Regions from separate parts of the Rhizobium sp. L9 genome, predicted to be linked through region 3. Evidence: predicted binding sites of a transcription regulator. Region 3 holds the regulator's gene; each other region holds the start of a gene.
The links. Region 3 encodes LexA, which represses DNA repair genes until DNA is damaged. Its sites were predicted from a motif close to TGTTCNNNNTGTGTTCNG; they were not measured.

Region 1: the regulator LexA is predicted to act here: its motif matches at 2,982-2,999, upstream of CO660_RS04685 (glycosyl transferase).
Region 2: the regulator LexA is predicted to act here: its motif matches at 3,251-3,268, upstream of CO660_RS06010 (UvrD-helicase domain-containing protein).
Region 4: the regulator LexA is predicted to act here: its motif matches at 1,965-1,982, upstream of CO660_RS05735 (ribonuclease).

Annotation. Positions count from the first base shown of each region.
Region 1 is NZ_NWSZ01000004.1:215,599-221,399, reverse strand. Features, by position in the region: gene CO660_RS04705 (F0F1 ATP synthase subunit B) at 1-20, shown strand, start outside; gene CO660_RS04700 (F0F1 ATP synthase subunit B) at 24-515, shown strand; gene CO660_RS04695 (ribonuclease HII) at 898-1,587, opposite strand; gene CO660_RS04690 (PA0069 family radical SAM protein) at 1,755-2,912, opposite strand; gene CO660_RS04685 (glycosyl transferase) at 3,053-3,571, shown strand; gene CO660_RS04680 (hypothetical protein) at 3,942-4,298, shown strand; gene moaB (molybdenum cofactor biosynthesis protein B) at 4,378-4,929, opposite strand; gene CO660_RS04670 (4-(cytidine 5'-diphospho)-2-C-methyl-D-erythritol kinase) at 4,929-5,801, opposite strand, start outside.
Region 2 is NZ_NWSZ01000005.1:143,688-149,488, reverse strand. Features, by position in the region: gene CO660_RS06025 (YeaH/YhbH family protein) at 1-266, opposite strand, end outside; gene CO660_RS06020 (PrkA family serine protein kinase) at 279-2,222, opposite strand; gene CO660_RS06015 (VOC family protein) at 2,624-3,100, opposite strand; gene CO660_RS06010 (UvrD-helicase domain-containing protein) at 3,311-5,788, shown strand.
Region 3 is NZ_NWSZ01000008.1:67,039-72,839, reverse strand. Features, by position in the region: gene CO660_RS10170 (ComEC/Rec2 family competence protein) at 1-1,480, shown strand, start outside; gene lexA (transcriptional repressor LexA) at 1,461-2,177, opposite strand; partial or broken gene CO660_RS10160 (VOC family protein) at 2,376-3,275, shown strand; gene kdsA (3-deoxy-8-phosphooctulonate synthase) at 3,272-4,117, shown strand; gene eno (phosphopyruvate hydratase) at 4,259-5,533, shown strand; gene CO660_RS10145 (septum formation initiator family protein) at 5,669-5,801, shown strand, end outside.
Region 4 is NZ_NWSZ01000005.1:79,751-85,551, forward strand. Features, by position in the region: gene CO660_RS05725 (DMT family transporter) at 1-793, opposite strand, end outside; gene CO660_RS05730 (alpha/beta hydrolase) at 790-1,740, opposite strand; gene CO660_RS05735 (ribonuclease) at 1,998-2,738, shown strand; gene ettA (energy-dependent translational throttle protein EttA) at 2,836-4,485, shown strand; gene CO660_RS05745 (metalloregulator ArsR/SmtB family transcription factor) at 4,649-5,674, shown strand; gene metF (methylenetetrahydrofolate reductase [NAD(P)H]) at 5,677-5,801, shown strand, end outside.

The DNA of each region.
Region 1 (5,801 bases), on a different contig from region 3:
CCGCCAAGAAGGAGGCTTGATCGATGGAATTTCATTTCGACGCGACTTTCTTCGCCTTTGTCGGCCTCGTCCTCTTTCTGGCGCTGGTCGTCTATCTGAAGGTTCCGGGCATGATGGCACGCTCGCTTGACGACCGCGCCGACCAGATCCGCAATGAATTGGCCGAAGCCAAGCGCCTGCGCGAGGAAGCCCAGCATCTGCTCGCTGAATACCAGCGCAAGCGCAAGGAAGCGGAAGCGGAAGCGGCCCATATCGTTGCCGCCGCTGAGCGCGAAGCCGAGATGCTGACCGCCGAGGCGAAGAAGAAGACGGAAGAATTCGTCGCCAACCGCACGGCGCTCTCGGAGCAGAAGATCAAGCAGGCCGAGGCCGATGCGATGAAGGCGGTGCGTTCCGCCGCCGTCGACCTTGCCATCGCGGCCGCAGAAACGGTGCTCGCCAAGAAGGCCGACGGCAAGGTCCAGTCCGAGCTCTTCGGCAACGCCGTCGGACAGGTCAAGACACGGCTCAACTGAGCAGTATCGACTGGAATAAGGAAAGGCCGGGCATGTCCCGGCCTTTTTCTTTGGTGATAAGGCCTGTTCTTTGCTTGGCCTCGTGCGGAGGCAGCGCAGCGTCCCTGCTCCGGCGTCCGCCCCTCATCGGGCTGCCGCGACCTTCTCCCCGCTTGCAGGGAGAAGGGGACATGCAGCAACCTTTCTGTCCCTTCCACTCTGTCCTTTTGCAGCTCGCGCTCGGATGGCCTTACGAGTGGACGTGTCTGCGAGAGCTAGACTAAGGGGAACGGAGAGGGTGCGGTATATCCCCTTCTCCCGCATGCGGGGAGAAGGTGGCGGCAGCCGGATGAGGGGCTGATCGCCAGTCCAAAGGCGGAATATGCCGATCTTTTTTCGGCGACTATTCCGAAAGCAGTTCGTCCATCTCAGGCTCGTCGCCGTCCTTCCGCAGTGGCCGAAAGCTCATCCGGTGCAGGGAGCAGGGGCCGTGCTGTTCAATGCCGGCGCGGTGCTGCGCCGTGCCGTAGCCGGCGTGGGCCGCAAAACCGTAATCGGGAAATACATGATGCGCCCGCGCCATCATCCGATCGCGCGTCACCTTGGCGACGATAGAGGCGGCGGCGATAGAAACCGAGCGGGCGTCACCCTTGACCACGGCCTGTCCTGGGCAATCGAGGCCGGGCGGCACATCAAGCCCATCTGTCAGGACGTAGCTTGCGGGAATGGCGAGGCTGCAGATGGCGCGGCGCATCGCATCCAGGCTTGCCTTGCGTATGTCCGTTTCGTCGATCCGGGTCGAGCTGGAGGAGGCGATGGAAACCGTCGCGGTCGCCAGGATCTGCACGAAGAGTTCTTCGCGCCGCTGCGCCGAGAGCTGCTTGGAATCGTTGAGGCCTTCAGGGATGCGCTTCGGATCGAGGATGACCGCAGCGGCCACCACGGGCCCCGCCAGCGGCCCGCGGCCTGCCTCGTCGGCGCCGGCGACCGGCCAGTGGCCGGCCTTGCGGGCTTTGAGCTCAAGCTTGAAATCCGGCACGAGAGGGACCGTGTCGAAAAGCAGGGGAGAATCGGGTGGCGTGCGACGTTTCATGCGGCTGAACCTCGCACGCCAACCCGATTTCCCGCAAGTCCCCGGATCAGGGCGGCGGCCGGGGACGGTCCGGCGGATGGAGGCGGTCAGGGCCATCCGCGGAAATTGCGCTCGGGGCTCGAAAACAGGGCGGATTTTCTGAGCAGCCGATGCGCAAGCTTAAAAAATCAGAGCAGAGACAGCTGTACGCCGCTGCCATCCGGTGGCACGAACAGATCGTCGCGCAACGGCACGCTGCGGCGTGTCAGCTCGAAGCGTCTCGCCGCCATTTCGAAGCGCCGGGCGATCTGCCAGGCATAGGGACCGGCGCCCTTCATGCGCTTGCCGAATTCGGCGTCGTAATCCTTGCCGCCGCGCATCGAGCGCACCAGCGACATCACGTGCCGGTAACGATCGGGATAGTGCTGCAGCAACCAGTCGCGAAAGAGCGGGCTGACTTCAAGCGGCAGCCTGAGGATGACATAACTCGCCTCGGTTGCGCCGGCAGCCTTCGCCGATTCCAGAATGCGCTCCAATTCGTGATCGTTCAGCGCCGGGATCAGCGGAGCGGCCATGACGGCAGTCTGGATCCCTGCCTCAGACAGCGCATGAATGGTCTCCAGCCGTCGCGGCGGCGTGGCGGCGCGCGGTTCCATCGCCCGGGCAAGCTTGCGGTCGAGCGTGGTGACCGAGATGCCGACGCGCACCAGGTTTTTGCCGGCCATCTCCTGCAGAATGTCGAGATCGCGCAGGATCATCGCCGACTTGGTGACGATCGACACCGGATGGTTCGCCTTGTTCAGCACCTCGAGGATGCCGCGCATGATGCGCCATTCCTTCTCGATCGGTTGATAGGGGTCGGTATTGGTGCCGATCGCGATCACCCTCACCTTGTACCCCGGCTTGGCGAGCTCCCGCTCCAAGAGCTTCGCCGCATCGGGCTTGGCGAAGAGCTTCGTCTCGAAATCGAGCCCCGCCGAAAGCCCCATATAGGCGTGCGTCGGGCGGGCGAAACAATAGATGCAGCCGTGCTCGCAGCCGCGATAGGGATTGATCGAACGGTCGAAGGAAAGGTCCGGCGATTCATTGCGTGTAATCGCGGTGCGCGGCTTTTCGATCTGAACCTCGGTCTTGAACGGTGGCAGTTCTTCCAGCGTCTGCCAACCGTCGTCGAAGGTCTCCCGCTGCAGCGCTTCGAACCGGCCTGTTGGGTTCAGTCCCGCTCCACGCCCGCGCCGCCGGTCAACCTCGACCCGAAGACCAGAGGACACGATCATCGCATCGGCAATATCTGCCGTATTGGCAGGCGCGAATGCGGCCTGCCCTGCCAGGGACTGCTCTCTCATCGGATTCTCCCGCAGCGGAAAGCCGTTGTCTCCGCCCGTTTGTGATGATTAAATTCCTATCGATAAAACGAGAACAATGCAAGAACAAAATACGCAAAACGGTGCTGGCAAAAAATTGTGCGGCGCATTATGAATAATCGATGTTGACGGTTGTTCTCGAATGCCAGGATCAGGAATCCGAACTGGCGCAGACCTTATCGGTATTGGTGGCAGGCGCGGTGGAAGGACTGGTCAGCGATGTGATCGTGCTTGATCACGGCTCGCGCGACGGCACCTCGCGGGTTGCCGACGCCGCCGGCTGCCGTTTCCATTCACAGTGGGATATCAAGGACATCGTGCGCTCCGCCCGAGGCGAATGGCTGCTCTTTATCGAGCCGGGCGCCAGGCCCCAGGCCGGCTGGATCGATGAGATCGCCGAATATGTGGCGCTGAATAAGACACCCGCGCGCTTTGCCGCGTCGCGCGGCTATCGACGCCCGTTCTTCCAGCGCGTTGCCCGCAGTCGACCGCCGCTGGAGCTTGGCTTGTTGATGCCGAAGAACCTGGCGCTCGCCGCTGCCAGAAGCGGGATGCCTGTCGGCGACTTCGCCAAGGGCCAGAAGCCGCGCAAGCTTGCAAGTGAATTGATTCCTTCCTGGGTGGCGCGTGCCACGCGGTAGAATGCCCATCGCTGCATCGACGCTGTCTGAGAGATTGTCCCTCACCTAACCATCTCCTCGTAAAAGCGGGGCGAGGGGACGTGCCCAGTGCAACGTCGAGATGGAGGAAGCCGGTGCGGCATATCCCCTTCGCCCGCAAGGGGGAAGGTGGCGGCAGCCGGATGGCTGGTCTCGTCGCAAGCGCGCTTTGGTGATTACGTCCCGCCATCGTGCAAAGATGGCGCCCAATCGGATTTCGCGCTATACTTCACCTATGGCGCCGCCGAAGCGCCGCGCTTCGCAACGGATGCCGTGGAATGCCGGTGAACGGCAGAACAGGTCGGCGAAAAATCTCCTCTTCTGCCGGGTTTCCGGCGAAAGGAGGTGCGTCATGCCAAACGGTAGGATTTACCGCATGCGCGGTAGGATCCGCGGCGTACGCGGTAGGATCTACGGCCTGCTGGCCATCATATTGCCGACATTGGTGATCGCGCATCCGAATTCGGCAGCATCGCAGACGATGCTCAGTTGCGCAGGCCGACCCGACGTCGTCAGTTTCCTCGACAGGAATTTCGGTGAGAAGCTCACCGCCGTCGGCCTGATCAACCAAAACGCCGTTCTCGAGGTCTATGCCGCCAAAAGCGGCACCTGGACGCTCGTCGTCACGGATGTCCACGGCATAAGTTGCATTCTGCTGTCGGGTGATAGCTGGGATTCGATGCCGGCTCTGCCGGGCATTACCACATAACAAAGGCCAGCGCGTCGGCCTCGAAAGTCTAAATCGGTTTTCGACGGCGCGATCGCGGCACTGTAACGGCAGCGCCAGTCTATTTCTTTGCGCCGCGTTTCAGATGCTCGTCCAGGCGCGGCATGATCTCGACAAAGTTGCAAGGCACGCTCCGATAGTCGAGCTGTGCTTTCAATATGCCGTCCCAGGCGTCCCGGCAGGCTCCGGGCGAGCCGGGCAGGGCGAAGATGAAGGTGGAGTTGGCAACGCCCGCGGTGGCGCGCGACTGGATTGTCGCCGTGCCGATCTTGTCATAGGAGATACGGTGGAAGACAGCGGAAAAGCCATCCATGCGCTTTTCGAACAGCGGCTCCAGCGCCTCGGGCGTCACGTCTCGGCCGGTAAAGCCGGTGCCGCCCGTGGTGATAACGACATCGATCTCATCCCGCTCGGTCCAGGCTTTGACCTGAGCGGCGATTTTCTCCCGGTCATCGGGCACGATCGCCCGCTCGACCAGCCTGTGGCCGGCCTCGGCGATCCGCACCGCCAGCGTATCGCCGGACTTGTCCGTCTCCGGCGTGCGCGTATCCGAGACGGTGAGGACGGCTATGCCGACGGCGATGAAGGGCCGTTTTTCGTCCAAACCTGCCATCACATGCCTCCCGAAACCGTTTCCGTCGCCTGGAAATACCAGTCGGGCCGCGCCTCGTGAAGAGCTGCCGTCGCATGGCGCGCGGCGGCCATATCGGCGAAGATCCCGAAGCAGGTGGCGCCGGAGCCGGACATGCGGGCAAGAAGAGCGCCCTCAGCCTGCAGCATCGCCGAGATCGCCGCGATTTCGGGCACGGCTTCGCGTGCCGGTGGCTCCAGGTCGTTGCGAGCCGCGCCGATCGCCGCAAGCCAGCCTTCGGTGTGTGCGAGCGTCAGGGGTGAATTGTTCTTTGCCGTGAGCCGGCGGAAAACCTCCGGCGTCGAAACCCCCTTCAGCGGGTTGGCCAGCACCATGGCAAAGGCCGGCAGATTGGGCACGGCTTCGATCTCCTCCCCGATGCCGCGGGCAATCAGCGGCCGGCTCTCGAGGCACATGGGCACGTCGGCGCCGAGCTTCAGCGCCAGCGCCGCCAGCGTCTCCACCGGCAATCGCAAGCCCCAGAGGCGCATCAGCCCCCGCAGGGTCGCCGCCGCATCGGCCGAGCCGCCGCCGATGCCGGAGGCAATGGGCAGGTTCTTCTGGAGATGGATGTGAACAGGGAAGGCAAGGGCGCCGACAGCCTCGCGCAGGAGATCGCGCGCTCTGATTACAAGGTTGGTGTCGCCGTCGCCGGCAAGCGTCTCTCCGAAGCGGCCCGACAGGGTGAAGGCGTCGGCCTGCGCGGGCAGGAAGCCCAGCCGGTCGCCGCAATCTGCGAAGGTCACCAGCATATCGAGCATGTGATAGCCGTCCGGCCGTTGGCCCGTCACATGCAGGGCGAGATTGATCTTCGCGCGCGCCTCTTCGGTGACGCCGAAAGCGTCGGCCAAGCC
Region 2 (5,801 bases), on a different contig from region 3:
CGCGGAATGATGTCCCCCTCGACGAAAGCCCGGTTCCCGGGCAGGATGTGGTCGGCGATGCCACCTTCACCCCTTCGAAAGCTTGGTTCTGCCATCCCATCGATCGGCAGGCTGATCTCCCCGCCGTCGAGCACGTCTCGAATGTTTCGATTTTGCAGCGAACGTTTCACCGCCTGCTGCACGGCTCCCTTCATACGTCGAAGGAACCGCTGACGATTTTCCAGACTTTTACCGCGCGGATTTAGCCGCCGGTCGACAATGTGCATAATGGCTCCGCATTAACTTGCCTGTTTGACGCGCATGTACCATTCGACGAGGCGCCGAACCTGCCGTTCCGTGTAACCTCGCGCGGCCATGCGCGAGACGAATTCGCTATGCTTCTTTTCTGTTTCCGAATCCTTCTTCGATCCGAAGGAAATCACCGGCAAGAGATCTTCGACCTGCGAGAACATACGCTTCTCGATGACTTCCCGGATTTTCTCGTAGCTCGTCCATGACGGATTTTTTCCGCCATTCGCTGCCCGCGATCTCAGTGAGAACTTGACGATTTCGTTGCGGAAATCCTTCGGATTGGCGATTCCCGCCGGCTTTTCGATCTTCGTCAGCTCCTGATTGAGGAGCTCGCGGTCGAGAAGCTGACCAGTATCGGGATCCTTGAAGTCCACATCTTCGATCCAGGCATCGGCATAATCTACGTAGCGGTCGAACAGATTCTGTCCGTAGTCCGCATAAGATTCAAGATAGGCCTTCTGTATCTCGTTGCCAATGAACTCTGCGTAGCGTGGCGCAAGATCGGCCTTGATGAACTCCAGATAACGCTTCTCGACATCATCGGGAAACTGCTCGCGACGGATCGCCTGTTCCAGCACATACATCAGATGGACGGGATCAGCGCCAATGTCAGTCGTGTCGTGATTGAAGGTGGAGGCGAGCACTTTGAAGGCGAAGCGGGTCGATATTCCGTCCATGCCTTCGTCGATACCGGCAGCATCCCGGTATTCCTGGACGCTGCGGGCACGCGGATCGCTTTCTTTCAGGCTCTCCCCGTCATAGGTGCGCATCTTCGAGAAGAAGGTCGAATTCTCGTGCTTGCGCAGACGCGAAAGAACGGAGAAACGCGCCAGCATTTCGAGCGTTGCCGGGGCGCATGGTGCGTCCACCAGTTCCGATCCCTCGATCAGCTTTTCGTAGATCCTCTGTTCTTCTGTCACCCGCAGGCAATAAGGCACTTTGATCACGCAGATACGGTCGATGAAGGCCTCATTGTTCTTGTTGGCCTTGAAAGTCTGCCACTCCGCCTCATTCGAATGAGCAAGGACGATTCCGGAGAAAGGTATGGCGCCGATATTCTCCGAGCCGATATAGTTGCCCTCCTGCGTGGCCGTCAGCAACGGATGCAGCATCTTGATCGGCGCCTTGAACATCTCCACGAATTCGAGCACGCCTTGATTGGCGCGGTTCAGCCCGCCCGAATAGCTGTAGGCATCCGGATCGTTCTGAGAGTAGGTTTCCAGCTTGCGGATATCTACCTTGCCGACCAACGAGGAGATGTCCTGGTTGTTCTCATCGCCTGGCTCGGTCTTGGCAATTGCGATCTGGCGCAATCGCGAGGGTTGTATCCTGACGACGCGGAATCGGGAGATATCGCCTCCGAAATCGTCGAGCCGCTTCAGGCACCACGGGCTCATCAATCCGTTCAGCCGCCGCTGCGGGATCCCGTATTGCTCCTGCAGGAGCAGGCCCATCGTCTCCGGATCGAAGAGATTGAGCGGGCTTTCGAACACGGGGCTGATCTCTTCGCCCGCCTTCAGCACATAGATCGGATGCACTTCCATCAACTGCTTCAGCCGCTCAGCCAACGACGACTTGCCGCCCCCGACCGGACCGAGCAGATAAAGAATCTGCTTGCGCTCCTCGAGCCCCTGCGCTGCATGCCGAAAGAAGGAGACGATGCGTTCGATTGTCTCTTCCATGCCGTGAAAACCGGCAAAGGCCGGATAAACCCGGATCGTCCTGTTCATGAAGATCCTGCCGAGGCGCGCGTCCTTGGCGGTGTCCACCATCTGTGGTTCGCCTATGGCAGCGAGCAGACGCTCGGTGGCGTTGGCATAGGCGATCGGATCGGTCTTGCAGAGATCAAGATATTCCGAGACCGACATGTCGCTTTCGCGACGCGCTTCATAACTGCGGGTAAACGCATCGAATACGGATTCACTCAGCATGGGACCTCCATTAAGGTTATGCCGCAGGCTCTAAGCCGTATAACCATCGAGATGGCCACGGCGTTCCTAAGAATCAATAGTTTCGTAGGTATATTCCACGCTGACCGGCCGTTTGTGGCAATGCACAAAATTGTGCATGCACCGGTATTTTTTTACTCTACGAATCTGTTTCTTATTGTAGTTGAGAAAAGGGGCGTCGCGATATCAGCACATTTAGCGACGTGACATGAAGGTCAAAAAGGTGTGCAATAGCGCCCGTGATTCGAGCCGTGGAAAATCGGCGATTTCCCGCCGGCAAGAGCAAGCCGGCTCTGATTGCGGGGCAGTGAGCGCGCCCCCGCAGGATGAAACCGGGCGAAGTCACCCCCGCCGGTTTATTGCGATCGTGCGCCTCCCGGCTCTCAGCCGTTGAACGCTTTCTCCAGCGCAGCCACATCGATCTTGACCATCCCGAGCATGACTTCGGTGACGCACCTTGCCCGCTCGCGGTCTTCGTCGGCGATCATCTCCGAGAGAGCGCGCGGCACGATCTGCCAGGACAGGCCCCAGCGGTCTTTCAGCCAGCCGCATGCCTCCGGCGTGCCGCCATTGGCGAGGAAGCCATCCCATATCCGGTCGATCTCCGCCTGGCTATCGAGAAGAACCGCGATCGAGAACGAGTGGTTGAAGCTATCGAGCGGGCCGGCCTTCATCGCCAGGAAAGCTTGGTCGCCGAGCGTGAATTCGATCAGCTCGACGCTGCCGGGAGGCCCACTCGGCGTTTCCGCCGGAAGTATGGTGGTGCGGCCGATCCTGGAATCCGGAATGATCGACACGTAGAATTCGACGGCTTCGCGTGCCTGCTCGGCGAACCAGAGATTTGCAATGACCTTCGGCATAGACAGCCTCCTTGTTGGCGAGTATCCCGGACTTCTGTCCGTGCTTCGAGGACGTCTGGTCGGCGCCGGTTCCGACAGGCTGGATCGGAATTTTTCGCCCGCTCACCCGCGGCAGCCTCGCCACCCGCACCCAGGCAATAGTGGTGGTTTGGGAATGAAAGCAGAACATCTTTTCTGGTCTTTCCTTCCCGAATCACTACATTACGCGCCATGAGCAATAGTTTCGACGATATTCCCTTCTTCGACGAAGAGCCCGGCGAAGTGGCGCGCAAGCCGCAGCCGTCCGTCGCCGCAGCCGGAAGACCCGCCGCTGGCGGCGGCATCGCCGCCCGCGCCATGGCGGCGCGCGACGGCGGAAAGCGGCCGGATTATCTCGCTGGACTGAACCCGGAACAGACTGAAGCCGTCGAAACGCTGGAAGGTCCTGTCCTCGTGCTCGCCGGCGCCGGCACCGGAAAGACACGCGTGCTGACGACCCGCATCGCCCACATCCTCAATACCGGCCGCGCCTTCCCGTCGCAGATCCTCGCCGTCACCTTTACCAACAAGGCCGCGCGCGAGATGAAGGAGCGCATCGCCCTGCTCGTCGGCGGCGCCGTCGAAGGCATGCCCTGGCTCGGCACCTTCCATTCAATCGGCGTCAAGCTTCTGCGCCGCCATGCCGAGTTGGTTGGCCTCAGTTCCGATTTCACCATCCTCGACACCGATGACGTCGTCCGCCTGATCAAGCAGTTGATCCAGGCCGAAGGTCTCGACGACAAGCGCTGGCCGGCAAAGCAGTTCGCCGGCATGATCGACACCTGGAAGAACAAGGGCCTCGGACCGGCCGATATTCCCGAAGGCGATGCCCGCGCCTTCGCCAATGGCCGCGGCCGCGATCTCTATTTCGCCTATCAGGCGCGCTTGTCGACGCTGAACGCCTGCGATTTCGGCGACCTGCTGATGCATCCGATCGCGATCTTCCGCAAGAATCCGGATCTCCTAAAGGAATATCACGGCCGCTTCCGCTATATCCTCGTCGACGAATATCAGGATACCAACACCGCCCAATATATGTGGCTGAGGCTGCTGGCCCAGCGCAGCAAGGGCGAGCCGCAGAATGTCTGCTGCGTCGGTGACGACGACCAGTCGATCTATGGCTGGCGCGGTGCGGAGGTCGACAATATTCTTCGCTTCGAGAAGGATTTCCCGGGCGCCAAAGTGATCAAGCTCGAGCGCAACTACCGATCGACCGAACATATCCTCGGTGCCGCCGCCCATCTGATCGCCCATAATGAAGGGCGCCTGGGCAAGACGCTGTTCACCGATCGCACCGATCCCGATGACGTCAAGGTGCAGGTTCACGCCTCCTGGGACTCCGAGGAGGAAGCCCGCGCCATTGGCGAGGAGATCGAGCAACTCCAGCGCAGCAAGCATCTGCTGAACGACATGGCGATCCTCGTGCGCGCCTCCTTCCAGATGCGCGAATTCGAAGATCGCTTCGTCACCCTTGGCCTCAACTACCGCGTCATTGGCGGCCCGCGCTTCTATGAGCGCCTCGAAATCCGCGATGCCATGGCCTATTTCAGGCTCGTCGCACAACCCGCTGACGACCTCGCCTTCGAGCGCATCATCAACACGCCGAAGCGTGGCCTCGGCGATACGACGGTGCGTGCGCTGCATGATTATGCCCGCGCCCGCGACATCCCGATGCTGGCGGCAGCGGCCGACATCATCGAAACGGACGAGCTGAAGCCAAAGGCGCGCAAAGCCCTCTTCGATGTGATTCAATCCTTCCGCCGATGGCAGGTGCTGCTTGAAAACACACCGCATACCGAACTTGCCGAGCAGATCCTCGAAGAGTCCGGCTATACCGACATGTGGAAGAACGACAAGAGCGCCGAAGCCCCGGGTCGACTGGAAAACCTGAAGGAACTGATCCGCTCGATGGAAAGCTTCGAGTCGATGCGCGGCTTCCTCGAGCACGTATCGCTCGTCATGGACGCCGAGACCAACGAGAACCTCGACGCCGTCTCGATCATGACGCTGCACTCGGCCAAAGGCCTGGAATTCGACACCGTCTTCCTGCCCGGCTGGGAGGAAGGCCTTTTTCCGCACCAGCGCTCGCTCGATGAAAGCGGCCGCGCCGGCCTGGAGGAGGAACGCCGTCTCGCCTATGTCGGCATTACCCGCGCCAAACGCCGCTGCCACATCTGGTTCGTCTCCAACCGCCGCATCCACGGTCTCTGGCAATCGACCCTGCCCTCGCGTTTCCTGGACGAACTGCCGGAGACCCATGTCGAGGTCGCCGAGATGGAACAGAGCTACGGCGCTTACGGCCGCGGCGGCTACGGCCAGTCCCGCTTCGACAAGGCCGAACCTTTCGCCAACTCCTATTCGACCCCCGGCTGGAAACGTGCGCAGGCCAACAGGACCGACGCCACGCGCGACAATTGGGGCACCCGCTCCGGCCACGCCGTCGAACGCATCGGTTACGGCGAAAGCGGCCCGAAGGGGCGCATGATCGACGGCGAACTGGTGGCGAAGTCCACGTCCTCGGAGCCGTCGCGCTTCACCCTCGGCGACCGCGTCTTCCACCTGAAATTCGGCAACGGCAACATCACCGGCATCGAAGGCAACAAGCTGACGATCGATTTCGATCGCGCCGGCCAGAAACGGGTGCTGGACGGGTTCGTCGAGCGCGTGTGATTTGCGGTGATAC
Region 3 (5,801 bases):
TATCGTCGCGATCTCGGGCCTCAACATGGCGCTGTCGGCTGGCATCTTCTTCGTCGGCTTCCGGATGCTGCTCAGCCTCTTTCCCGGCATCGCCCAAGCCTATCCGACAAAGAAGATCGCCGCTGCCGGCGCGCTCATCGCCGTCACCGCCTATTACCTGATCTCCGGTTTCGGGGTTTCGGCCGAGCGCGCCTTTATCATGATGGCCATCATGCTGATTGCCGTCTTCTTCGACCGGCCGTCGATTAGCCTGCGCAATGTCGTTCTCTCCGCGCTCATCATCATCGCCATTTCACCTTCGGAAGTATTGGGCCCGAGCTTTCAAATGTCCTTTGCCGCCACATTGGCCTTGGTATCGGGCTATCAGTTGTGGAAGGACAGGCGTGTCCGCGAAAACGCTTTTCTGAAACTGCCGATCATCAGGCCGGTGGTTGCCGTCGCCGGTTTCTTCGGCGGCGTCTTCCTGACCTCGCTGATCGGCGGCTTTTCCACCGCATTGTTTTCGATCGAGCATTTTCATCGCCTGACGGCTTACGGCCTGCCGGCAAACCTTGCGACGATGCCGATTATCTCCTTCATCGTCATGCCGGCCGGATTGTTGGCGATGTTGCTCATGCCTTTCGGTCTGGACGCTCCGCTCTGGAAGGTCGTCGGATTCGGCCTCGATCTGGTGATTGCGGTTGCCAAGACGGTGTCCGGCTGGGGCGGTGATATCGGCATCGGCCGCTTGCCCGGCTGGTATTTCGCAGTGGCGGTGGCAGGCTTTCTGCTGCTGACGCTGCTGCGCACTCGGCTGCGCCATGTCGGCACATCGATCATCGCCATCTCGACGCTCATCGTGCTGCTTCTGCCGGTTCCCCGGCCGCCGGATCTGGTGATTTCGGAGGATGGCAGTCTGGTTGCGGTCGTCGCGGCTGAGGCAATAGCTTCCAACCGTGAAAACCCGCCGGATTTCATATTCGACCAGTGGCAGAGAGCGCTGGTGCTGCCGACACATGATCCGCCGAAGATGCTGGATGGTCCGGCCATCCCGCCGGAAGGAGAAGGCCGCCGTGTCAGGCTTTCCCGCGATCAGCAGAACGAAGCGAGTGCGGCGATGCGGGCAGCCGCAGCAGGCGGTGAAGCAAACCGTTTTTCCTGCGTCAAGAAGGCTTGGTGCACATCAAGACTTGGCAATGGCCATATCGTCACCGTTATCGACAATGCCGCCTATCTCGGCCCGGCCTGCGATACGGCCGATATCGTCGTGACCTCGGTCCGTCTGCGTTTCAACAGCTGCCGTTCAGGTGGCACGCTTTTCACCGGCGAGACGCTGCGTAGGACCGGCTCGCTCGAATTGCGTTTCGCCGATGCCGGCCTGGAGGTCACCACCGCCTTCGATGCCTTGTCGCGACCATGGATGCGCCATCGCGCCTATGATTGGCGCAATGATCGTTTTACCGATTCCAGCCCATCCGGCGTCAGTGATAGCGACGGATGAGGCCGACGAGCTTGCCCTGCACCTTGACGCGGTCGGGCCCGAAGATGCGGGTCTCATAAGCCGGGTTGGCGGCCTCGAGCGCGATCGAGGCGCCCTTGCGGCGGAAACGCTTCAGCGTTGCTTCCTCGTCATCGACGAGGGCAACGACGATATCGCCGGGACTGGCGGTACTGCCGTTGCGAATGATCACGGTGTCGCCGTCGAAGATGCCGGCGTCGATCATCGAATCGCCTTTAACCTCCAGCGCATAGTGCTCACCGGAGCCGAGCATATCTGAAGGAACGACTATATCGTGGGTGTTGTTCTGGATCGCCGAGATCGGAACGCCGGCGGCGATACGTCCCATGACCGGCACGGAGACGGAGTTGCCATTGTCGGCGACCGGCTTTGGCGCAGCGGGGGCGGCGACCGGCTGGGGCTTACCGAGGCTGCCCTCGATGACGCTCGGCGAAAAACCGCGACGCTGAAGACTGGGGTTATAGGCCTCCGGAAGCTTGATCACCTCGAGCGCCCGGGCGCGGTTCGGTAGGCGGCGAATGAAGCCGCGTTCCTCAAGCGCCGTGATCAGGCGGTGAATGCCGGATTTCGAGGCGAGATCCAGGGCATCCTTCATTTCGTCGAAAGAGGGAGGAACGCCGGATTCCTTCATGCGCTCATGGATGAAAAGGAGAAGCTCCTGTTGTTTGCGCGTGAGCATCGACGTTAGACCCCGTGATTGAAACAAATCCAGAACGGACACTATATGTTCCATATGTGTTCCGCAAGTAGCTAAATTTCCGTAAAAGTTCACGTCAACTCGCTGAGATTTTTATTTTCATTTGCCGGATTGGCGCACATGTCTTGCATTGAGGGAGGTGCTGTCGCACATCTCTTTCCGGTTTCAGGAGGGATATTCATGAACGCGCATTCCGCCAGGTCGCACCCGCTGGATCATGTCGTGCTGCCCGTGGTCAATATCGATCTGGCGCGTGAGAGGCTCGGCAAGCTCGGTTTCACCGTCGCCGCCGATGCGCGCCATCCCTTCGGAACGGAGAATGCCTGCGTCTTTTTCGCCGACAAGACCTATCTGGAGCCGCTTGGCGTGGCGAGTGTCGACGAGAGCGAAGCAGCGGCCCGCCAGGGCAACGTCTTCATCGCCCGCAATCGCGCCTTCCGTTTCCGCTGCGGCGAGGAGGGACTTTCTGCGCTGGCCTTCCTCAGCGAGGATGCCGACCTCGATCATAAGCGCTTCGTCAGCAACGGCGCGAGCGCCGGTGAGATGTTGCAGTTCAGCCGGCCGATGCGGATGCCGGACGGTTCGGAGAGCGTCGGCAGCTTTAAGCTGGCCTTTGCAGCTGATTTGCGCGCCCCCGATTTCTTTCTCTTTACTTGCCAGCGCATCACTTCGTTCCCTACAGATCGCGCCGCGCTGGAGAGACACGCCAATGGCGTGATCGGCATTGCCGAGATCGCACTTTGTGCACCGGACCCGGCGGCATTCGCCGCCTTCGTCGGGCTCGCGATTGGGCAGGCGGCGGTGGAGAAAACCGGTTTCGGCATGAATATCGCGGCATCAAATGCAAAGATCAGCTTGATGACGGCCGGAAGGGCTGGAGGCCTATTTCGAGACCGCTGTCTCATCAGCCGATCGCGGCCTGCGGGGGCGGGCAATCCTCTTCACCGTCATCGATCTTGCCGTGACAGAAGCGCATTTGGGTGCTAACGGGATCACATTCACACGCGCAAGAACAATCGCATTCTGGTGAAGCCCACGCCCGGGCAGGGTGCGCTCTTCGCCTTCGAGGAAACACGATGAGCACCGACACGAATTCCGAAGTCAGGATCGGCGAAGGCGAAGGCCAGGTCACTTTTTCCAATACTGGCCGCTTGTCGCTGATCGCCGGTCCATGCCAAATGGAGAGCCGGGATCACGCCTTCATGGTCGCCGGCACGCTGAAGGAGCTTTGCGGCAAGCTCGGCATTGGCCTCGTCTACAAGAGCTCCTTCGACAAGGCGAACCGTACCTCGCTCTCGGCTGAACGCGGCATCGGCCTGGAAAAGGGCATGGAGGTCTTTGCCGACCTCAAGAAGGAATTCGGCTTTCCCGTCATAACCGACGTCCATACGGCCGAGCAATGCGCCGAGGTGGCCAAGGTGGTCGATGTTCTGCAGATCCCGGCCTTCCTCTGCCGTCAGACGGACCTTCTGATCGCCGCCGCCAGAACCGGCCGCGCCGTCAATGTCAAGAAGGGCCAGTTCCTCGCCCCTTGGGATATGAAGAACGTTCTGAAGAAGCTCAACGCCAGCGGCAATCTGAATGTGCTCTTGTGCGAGCGCGGTGCCTCCTTCGGCTACAATACGCTGGTTTCCGACATGCGTTCGCTGCCGATCATGGCGGCGATGGGAGCTCCCGTCATTTTTGACGCCACCCATTCCGTGGCGCAGCCGGGCGGGCAGGGCGATTCCTCCGGCGGCCAGCGCGAGTTCGTGGAAACGCTGGCGCGCGCGGCAGTGGCGACGGGAATTGCCGGCGTCTTCGTCGAAACCCATCAGGATCCCGACAACGCACCGTCCGACGGGCCGAACATGGTCTATCTCAAGGACATGCCGCGACTGCTTGAGAAGCTGCTTGCCTTCGATGCGATCGCCAAGGCCTAACGTTCAACAGGCTGACATGATCGTGGTTTAGGCCACGATGCGATACCCGCTCGAAGGCGGGAAATTGCGCCATTGTAATTTGCACGCCTTCGATTATGACAGGCTTCGAACGACTTATCACCCACCGAGCAGGAAGAACCCATGACTGCAATCACCGATATCATCGCCCGCGAGATCCTCGATAGCCGTGGCAACCCCACCGTCGAAGTCGACGTCTATCTCGAAGACGGCAGCATGGGCCGCGCGGCCGTTCCCTCGGGCGCCTCGACGGGCGCACATGAGGCGGTCGAGCTGCGCGACGGCGGCAAGCGCTATCTCGGCAAGGGCGTCGAAAAGGCGGTCGAGGCCGCCAACACCGAGATCTTCGACGCGATCGGCGGCATCGACGCCGAAAATCAGATCCAGATCGACAACATCATGATCGAGCTCGATGGCACGCCGAACAAGTCGCGCCTCGGCGCCAACGCCATCCTCGGCGTCTCGCTCGCCGTCGCCAAGGCTGCGGCCCAGGCATCCGGCCTGCCGCTTTACCGTTACGTCGGCGGCGCTTCCGCCAGCCTCCTGCCGGTGCCTATGATGAACATCATCAACGGCGGCGCTCATGCCGACAACCCGATCGACTTCCAGGAATTCATGATCCTGCCGGTCGGCGCCGATTCGATCGCCGACGCCGTGCGCATGGGTTCGGAAGTCTTCCATACGCTCCGCAAGGAGCTTGCCGCGCAGGGCCACAACACCAATGTCGGTGACGAAGGCGGCTTCGCTCCCGGCCTGAAGAGTGCGCCCGAAGCCCTCGACTTCATCATGAAGTCGATCGAGAAAGCCGGCTACAAGCCGGGCGACGACATGTGCCTCGGCCTCGACTGCGCCTCGACGGAATTCTTCAAGGACGGCAAGTATGTTCTGGAGGGCGAAGGCCGCACGCTCGAGTCGGGCGCCATGGCCGAATATCTGGCCGAGCTCGCCGGCAAATACCCGATCATCTCGATCGAAGACGGCATGGCCGAAGACGACTGGGAGGGCTGGAAGGCGCTGACCGATCTGATCGGCAAGAAGACTCAGCTCGTCGGCGACGATCTCTTCGTCACCAACTCGGCCCGCCTTCGCGACGGCATCCGCATGGGCGTCGCCAACTCGATCCTCGTCAAGGTCAACCAGATCGGCTCTCTGACGGAAACGCTTGATGCCGTTAACACGGCGCATAAGGCAGCCTATACCGCCGTCATGTCGCACCGCTCCGGAGAAACGGAAGATTCGACCATTGCCGATCTCGCAGTTGCCACCAACTGCGGCCAGATCAAGACCGGCTCACTGTCGCGTTCTGACCGTCTCGCCAAGTACAATCAGCTGATCCGCATCGAGGAGGGCCTAGGCCCCCAGGCCCAATATGCCGGCCGCTCGATCATCAAAGGCTGATCCGATCTGATTTGCAATGCTCGACCCGCGCCTCACCGGCGCGGGTTTTTTCTTGCCGGCGGTTACGGTCAATGAACGGTTAATCTCTGCGCGTTATGCTGAACGAATTGGTAATGCGTTCAAGAGCATGCGTGTATGTGGACAAAGCATCATAAGAAGAGAAAGCTCGGCCGCTTCGTCATCCCGGCTATGACGGTCGCCTTCCTTTCCTATTTCGGTTATCATTGCATCCATGGCGATTATGGCCTGCGGGCGACGGAGACGTTCG
Region 4 (5,801 bases), on a different contig from region 3:
AGACGATCTCGAAATATTGCAGCGGTGCCAGCGTCGACGCCGGTGCTGCCCGATAGGCGTAGACGCCGAGGATTCCGGCTGTGGCGGCCATAGCCCCGACGCCGGCGACATAGAACCAGGCGCTGCCTGCGGGCATGACGGGATCGAAGAGATCGGAGCCGCTTCCTTCACCGATAAAAAGCAGGAGGGTGCAGAAGAGCAAGCCCCACATGCCCATCTGAAACTGCATCGACCAAGGGTCCTCGCTGTGTGAGAGGACGCGGGTCATCAACACGAAGGTCGCGACGCAGAGCGCCGTCAGGATGGGCAGGAGCGCGATGTAGCCGACCTCTTCGAAACTCGGCTGAATGATCAGCATCGCCCCGAAGAAGCCGACGCCGCAGGCGGTGTAACGCCGCCAGCCGATCGTCTCCTTGAGGAAAATGCCGCCGAAGATGGTCACGATGATCGGCTCGATGAAGAAGATCGCGATCGCGTCGGCGACCGCCATGTATTTCAACGTGGTGACGAAAGAGATCATCGAGACGGTGATGATGAAGCCGCGGATGGCGTGGAACAGGCTCTGACGCCAAGAGAAATCGGCAAAGCTGCGCCGCCATAGCACGATCGGCAGCATGCAGAGCGCCTGCACGACGAAGCGGCCGGCAGTGATCTCGGCTGATGGGACGGTTACGACGGCAAGCTTGGCGAAGATATCGATGAGCGGCGAGACCATCACCGACAGAAACATCAGCGCCAGCCCTATCGTCACTTCGGAGGCGGACGAAGCGGCGCGGGCGGAGGGGCTACTCATGACGGATTCTTTCTGGCTTTGGATGTCGCGAGTGCCTCTTCGCACCAGTCCGCGAAGGCTGCGATCGCCGCGTCGGCGCCAATTTCGTTCAGCGTCTCATGCCGCATACCCTGATATATCACTGTACTGATACGAGAGAAGCCTCTGGCTTTCAAATTGTTTGACAGCCAGCGCACGGCTTTTCCACTCTCCGTCGCGGGATCATTGGCGCCGCCGACGAGATGGATTGGCATATCACGCGGCAGCCGATCCAGATGGAGTTTCTGCGGCGCGCGAAAAGTCAGCTCGAAGAGATCGAGCCAGAGCGAGACTGATGCGTCAAAGCCGCAGAGCGGATCGGCGATATATTTGTCGACTTCATCGGCGTGGCGCGACAGCCAGTCGAACTCGGTGCGGCGGTCCGGGATCGATTTTCCCCAAGCTCCGAAGGTGAGCTTCGGCAAGAGGCCGCTCGGGACGTCGGAGCCCTTCAGCATACGTTCCGCAAGGAGGATCGCCTGGGCGGCTCGGCCGGCAAGGCCGACTGCGAAATTCGAATTCCAGACGGCGACAGCATCGAAGTCGGAGGGAGCGGTGACAGCGGCATTGAGCGCGATGAGGCCGCCCATCGAGTGGCCAAATAGGATCACCTTCAGGCCGGGATTGCGCGAGGCCGCATGGGCGCGCATGGCAATGACGTCGCCGATCACCCGATCGACGCCATTCCAGCGGGCGAAGCGGCCAATCGGCGCGTCGGGCGCGGTCGTCTCGCCGTGGCCACGGTGATCATGGGCATAGACGTGATAGCCGCGCCCCGCCATCGCCTCGGCAAAGCGGCCATAGCGCTTCGAGTGCTCCGCCAGGCCGTGCGATATCAACAGGATGCCGCGTGCCGGAGCGGCGGCTTCGGCATGGTGATAGGCCAGAGACGCTTCCCCTACGGCGAGCCTTTGCGTATCAGAAAACATCCGGATCCTCCCTGCCGCAGCAGAGCAGATCGCTACTGCATAATTCCTTAAAGCGGAATCGATTTGGGCAGAATATTCTGCAACCATAAGTGCGACAGCGTCCGTGCGTAACTCAAGAACAGGGAGCTTCCCGGAACAGCCGACTGTTTCCGACGACGCAGTCGAGAACAAATTCCAGGATAGTTGCGATTCAGGGTTGCTGCCGTTTATGCTTTGTGCTTATCTGTTCCTGCATTGTTCTTCTTTTGGGGGTTGAAATGAGCAGCATGCAGTTGCGTACCTTTACATTCGTCGCGTCGATGATCCTTGCCGGCGCTGCCGTGGCGCAGGAGGCCGAGGGCCGTACCCGTTTCATTCTTGCTGCGAGCTGGCAGCCCGCCTTCTGCCAGACGAACCAGAAGAAGCCCGAATGCGCCAGCCAGACCGGCGAGCGCCATGACGCGACGAATTTCTCCCTGCATGGCCTGTGGCCGATGCGGCAGGATTATTGCGGCGTCAGCGACGATCAGAAGGCTGCCGACAAGGACGGCAAATGGGATACTTTGCCTGATGTCGCGCTTTCGGCCGAGACGAAGGCGTCGCTTGCAAAGGCGATGCCCGGCACGCAGTCCGGCCTCGAACGGCACGAATGGATAAAGCATGGCACCTGCACGAAAATGAGCGTGGAGGATTATTTCGGCGTCGGCGTCCATCTGGTGGATGCGCTCAATACATCGGCCGTGCGCGATCTCTTCGCCGCCAATATCGGCAAGACGGTCAAGGCGGAGGCGATCAAGGCTGCTTTCGACAAAAGCTTCGGGCCGGGTGCGGGCGAGCGCGTCAAGATGAGCTGCCGGCGAGCCGGCAGTGTCAGGGTGATCAGCGAGTTGACGATCGGACTGTCTGCGGATGCGGGAGCGGCATCGGCCAAAAGCGCAAGCCTTGCCGATCTGATCCAGGGGGCGGGAAAAACCTCGTTCGGCTGTGACGAGGGCGTTGTCGATGCGGCGGGCTTCTGACCGGAATCCGGCGTAAACGGGTTTCGGCGTTGCTCACAGGCGCTGTTTCGCCTACATAGCGGCACGAAACGAAGTTTCCCGCCCGGAGCAGCGCAGCATGGCACGTCAATTCATCTATCATATGTCCGGCCTCAACAAGGCCTATGGCAACAAGAAGATCCTGGAGAACATCCACCTTTCCTTCTACCCGGATGCCAAGATCGGCATCCTCGGACCGAACGGCGCCGGTAAATCCACTGTGCTGCGCATCATCGCCGGCCAGGACAAGGAGTATACCGGCGAAGCCTGGCTCGCCGAGGGTGCCACAGTCGGCTATCTCGAGCAGGAGCCGAAACTCGACCCCACCAAGACGGTTTTCGAGAACGTCATGGAAGGTGTTGCCGCGAAGACGGCGATCGTCGATCGTTACAACGAATTGATGATGAATTACTCGGACGAGACAGCGGAAGAGGGGGCGAAGCTCCAGGACATCATCGACAGCCAGAACCTCTGGGATCTGGAAAGCCAAGTCGAGATGGCGATGGAAGCCCTGCGCTGCCCGCCGCGCGATGCCGAGGTCACCAGCCTGTCCGGTGGTGAGCGCCGCCGCATCGCACTCTGCCGCCTGCTGCTCTCGCAGCCGGATCTGTTGCTGCTCGACGAGCCGACTAACCATCTGGACGCCGAAACCATCGCCTGGCTCGAAAAGCATCTGCGCGACTATCCCGGCGCCGTGATGATGATCACCCACGACCGCTACTTCCTGGATAACGTCACCGGCTGGATCCTCGAACTCGATCGCGGCCGCGGCATCCCTTACGAAGGCAACTACTCCGCCTATTTGCAGGCCAAGGCCAAGCGCATGCTGCAGGAAAACCGCGAAGAGGCATCGCGCCAGAAGGCGATCAGCCGCGAGCAGGAATGGATTGCTTCCAGCCCGAAGGCTCGCCAGGCCAAGTCGAAGGCGCGTATCAAATCCTACGAGCAGTTGGTGGAGGCGGCCGAGAAGCAGCGTCCCGGCGACGCGCAGATCATCATCCCGGTCAGCGAACGGCTCGGCCAGGTGGTCATCGAGTTGGAAGGCATCACCAAGGGCTTCGAGGGTCGCACGCTGATCAACGACCTGTCGATCAAGCTGCCGCCGGGCGGCATCGTCGGCATCATCGGCCCGAACGGCGCCGGCAAGACGACCCTGTTCAAGATGATCACTGGCCAGGAAAAGCCGGATAGCGGCTCGATCCGTATCGGCGAGACCGTGCATCTCGGTTATGTCGACCAGAGCCGCGACGCGCTGGCCGCCGACAAGACGGTCTGGGAGGAAATCTCCGGTGGCGCCGAAATCATCAAGCTCGGCAAGTTCGACATGAACTCGCGTGCCTACTGCGGCGCCTTCAACTTCAAGGGTGGTGATCAGCAGCAGAAGGTCGGCAATCTCTCGGGCGGTCAGCGCAACCGCGTGCACCTCGCCAAGATGCTGAAGGCCGGGGGCAATGTTCTGCTGCTCGACGAACCCACCAACGACCTCGATACGGAAACGCTCGGCGCTCTCGAAAACGCGCTCGAGAATTTCGCCGGCTGCGCCATCATCATCAGCCACGACCGCATGTTCCTCGACCGTCTGGCGACGCACATCCTGGCTTTCGAAGGCGAGGGCCATGTCGAATGGTTCGAAGGCAATTTCGAGGATTACGAGCAGGACAAGATCCGCCGCCTCGGCCCCGACGCCCTCAATCCTGGCAGTCAGGCTCACAAGCGCCTGACGCGCTGATCCTGCTTTATTTCTGCTTGCAAAGGCCCTGGTTCGACCGGGGCTTTTTCATCTCGGACCTTGTCGCAATTTGCGCAGGCAATTTCGCGAACAGTGCGAATTGCCGCTTGCCACCGCTTTTCAAATCACATAAAGATATCTTTATATCTTGATTGGGCCAATGATGAGCGAACCTTTGAAGCTGGGACTGGATGGGTTGGTGGACGTCTTGAAGGCGGCCGGCGAACCCACGCGTCTGCGTCTTCTGGCCCTTCTCGACGGCGGCGACCTGACGGTCACGGATCTTACCGAAATCCTCGGCCAATCGCAGCCGCGAATCTCCCGCCACCTGAAGCTGCTCGGCGAGGCCGAACTGATCGAACGCTACCAAGAAGGCGCCTGGGCCTATTTCCGTCTCAAGCAGGACGGCAAGGCGGCCATGCTCGTGCGGGCGCTGCTGAAACATGTCTCCGAGAATGACCCGACCATCCTTCGCGACGGCGAGCGGCTTTCGCAGGTCAAGCGCCAGCGAGCCGAGCGGGCGCAGGCCTATTTCAGCCGCAACGCCGCCGAATGGGACGAGCTTCGTCGCCTGCACGCGGCCGATGAGGAGGTCGACGCCGCCGTCATTCGGCTGCTCGGCAACCAGCCGATCGATTCGCTGCTGGATCTCGGCACCGGCACCGGCCGCATCCTCGAACTCCTGTCCGGGCTCTACCGCCGCGCTGTCGGTGTCGACGCCAGCCGCGACATGCTGAGCGTGGCGCGCGCCAATCTCGACAAATCGCGTATCACCAAGGCGACGGTGCGCCACGCCGATATCCTCAACCTTCCGTTCGAGGGGCAGGATTTCGACCTGGTGACGATCCATCAGGTGCTGCATTTCTTCGACCAGCCGGAGATTGCGATCGCGGAAGCGGCGCGCATGCTGCGGCCGGGCGGGCGGCTCGTGGTCATCGATCTCGCACCGCACACGCTCGAATATCTCCGCGACGAACATGCCCATGTCCGTCTCGGCTTTTCGCACCAGGCGATGTCCGACTGGCTGCGCAAAGCCGGGCTCGACGTCGAGCAGGTCGTCGATCTTCATCCGGGTCAGCAGGGCGGGCAGGGGTTGACGGTCACCGTCTGGCTCGCGCGCGATCCGAGGCGCCTCATGGCTTCGCAGACCAGCGAAGGCGCCGAAGCTACATTTGCCGGGAGAGTATGAACATGGCTTTGAAAAGCGAAGGACGCGGGCGCAACTTCGGGATCTCCTTCGAGTTCTTTCCACCGAAATCGGAAGAAATGGAGGCGCAGCTCTGGGATGCCGTCGCTAAGCTGCAGGACTGGGATCC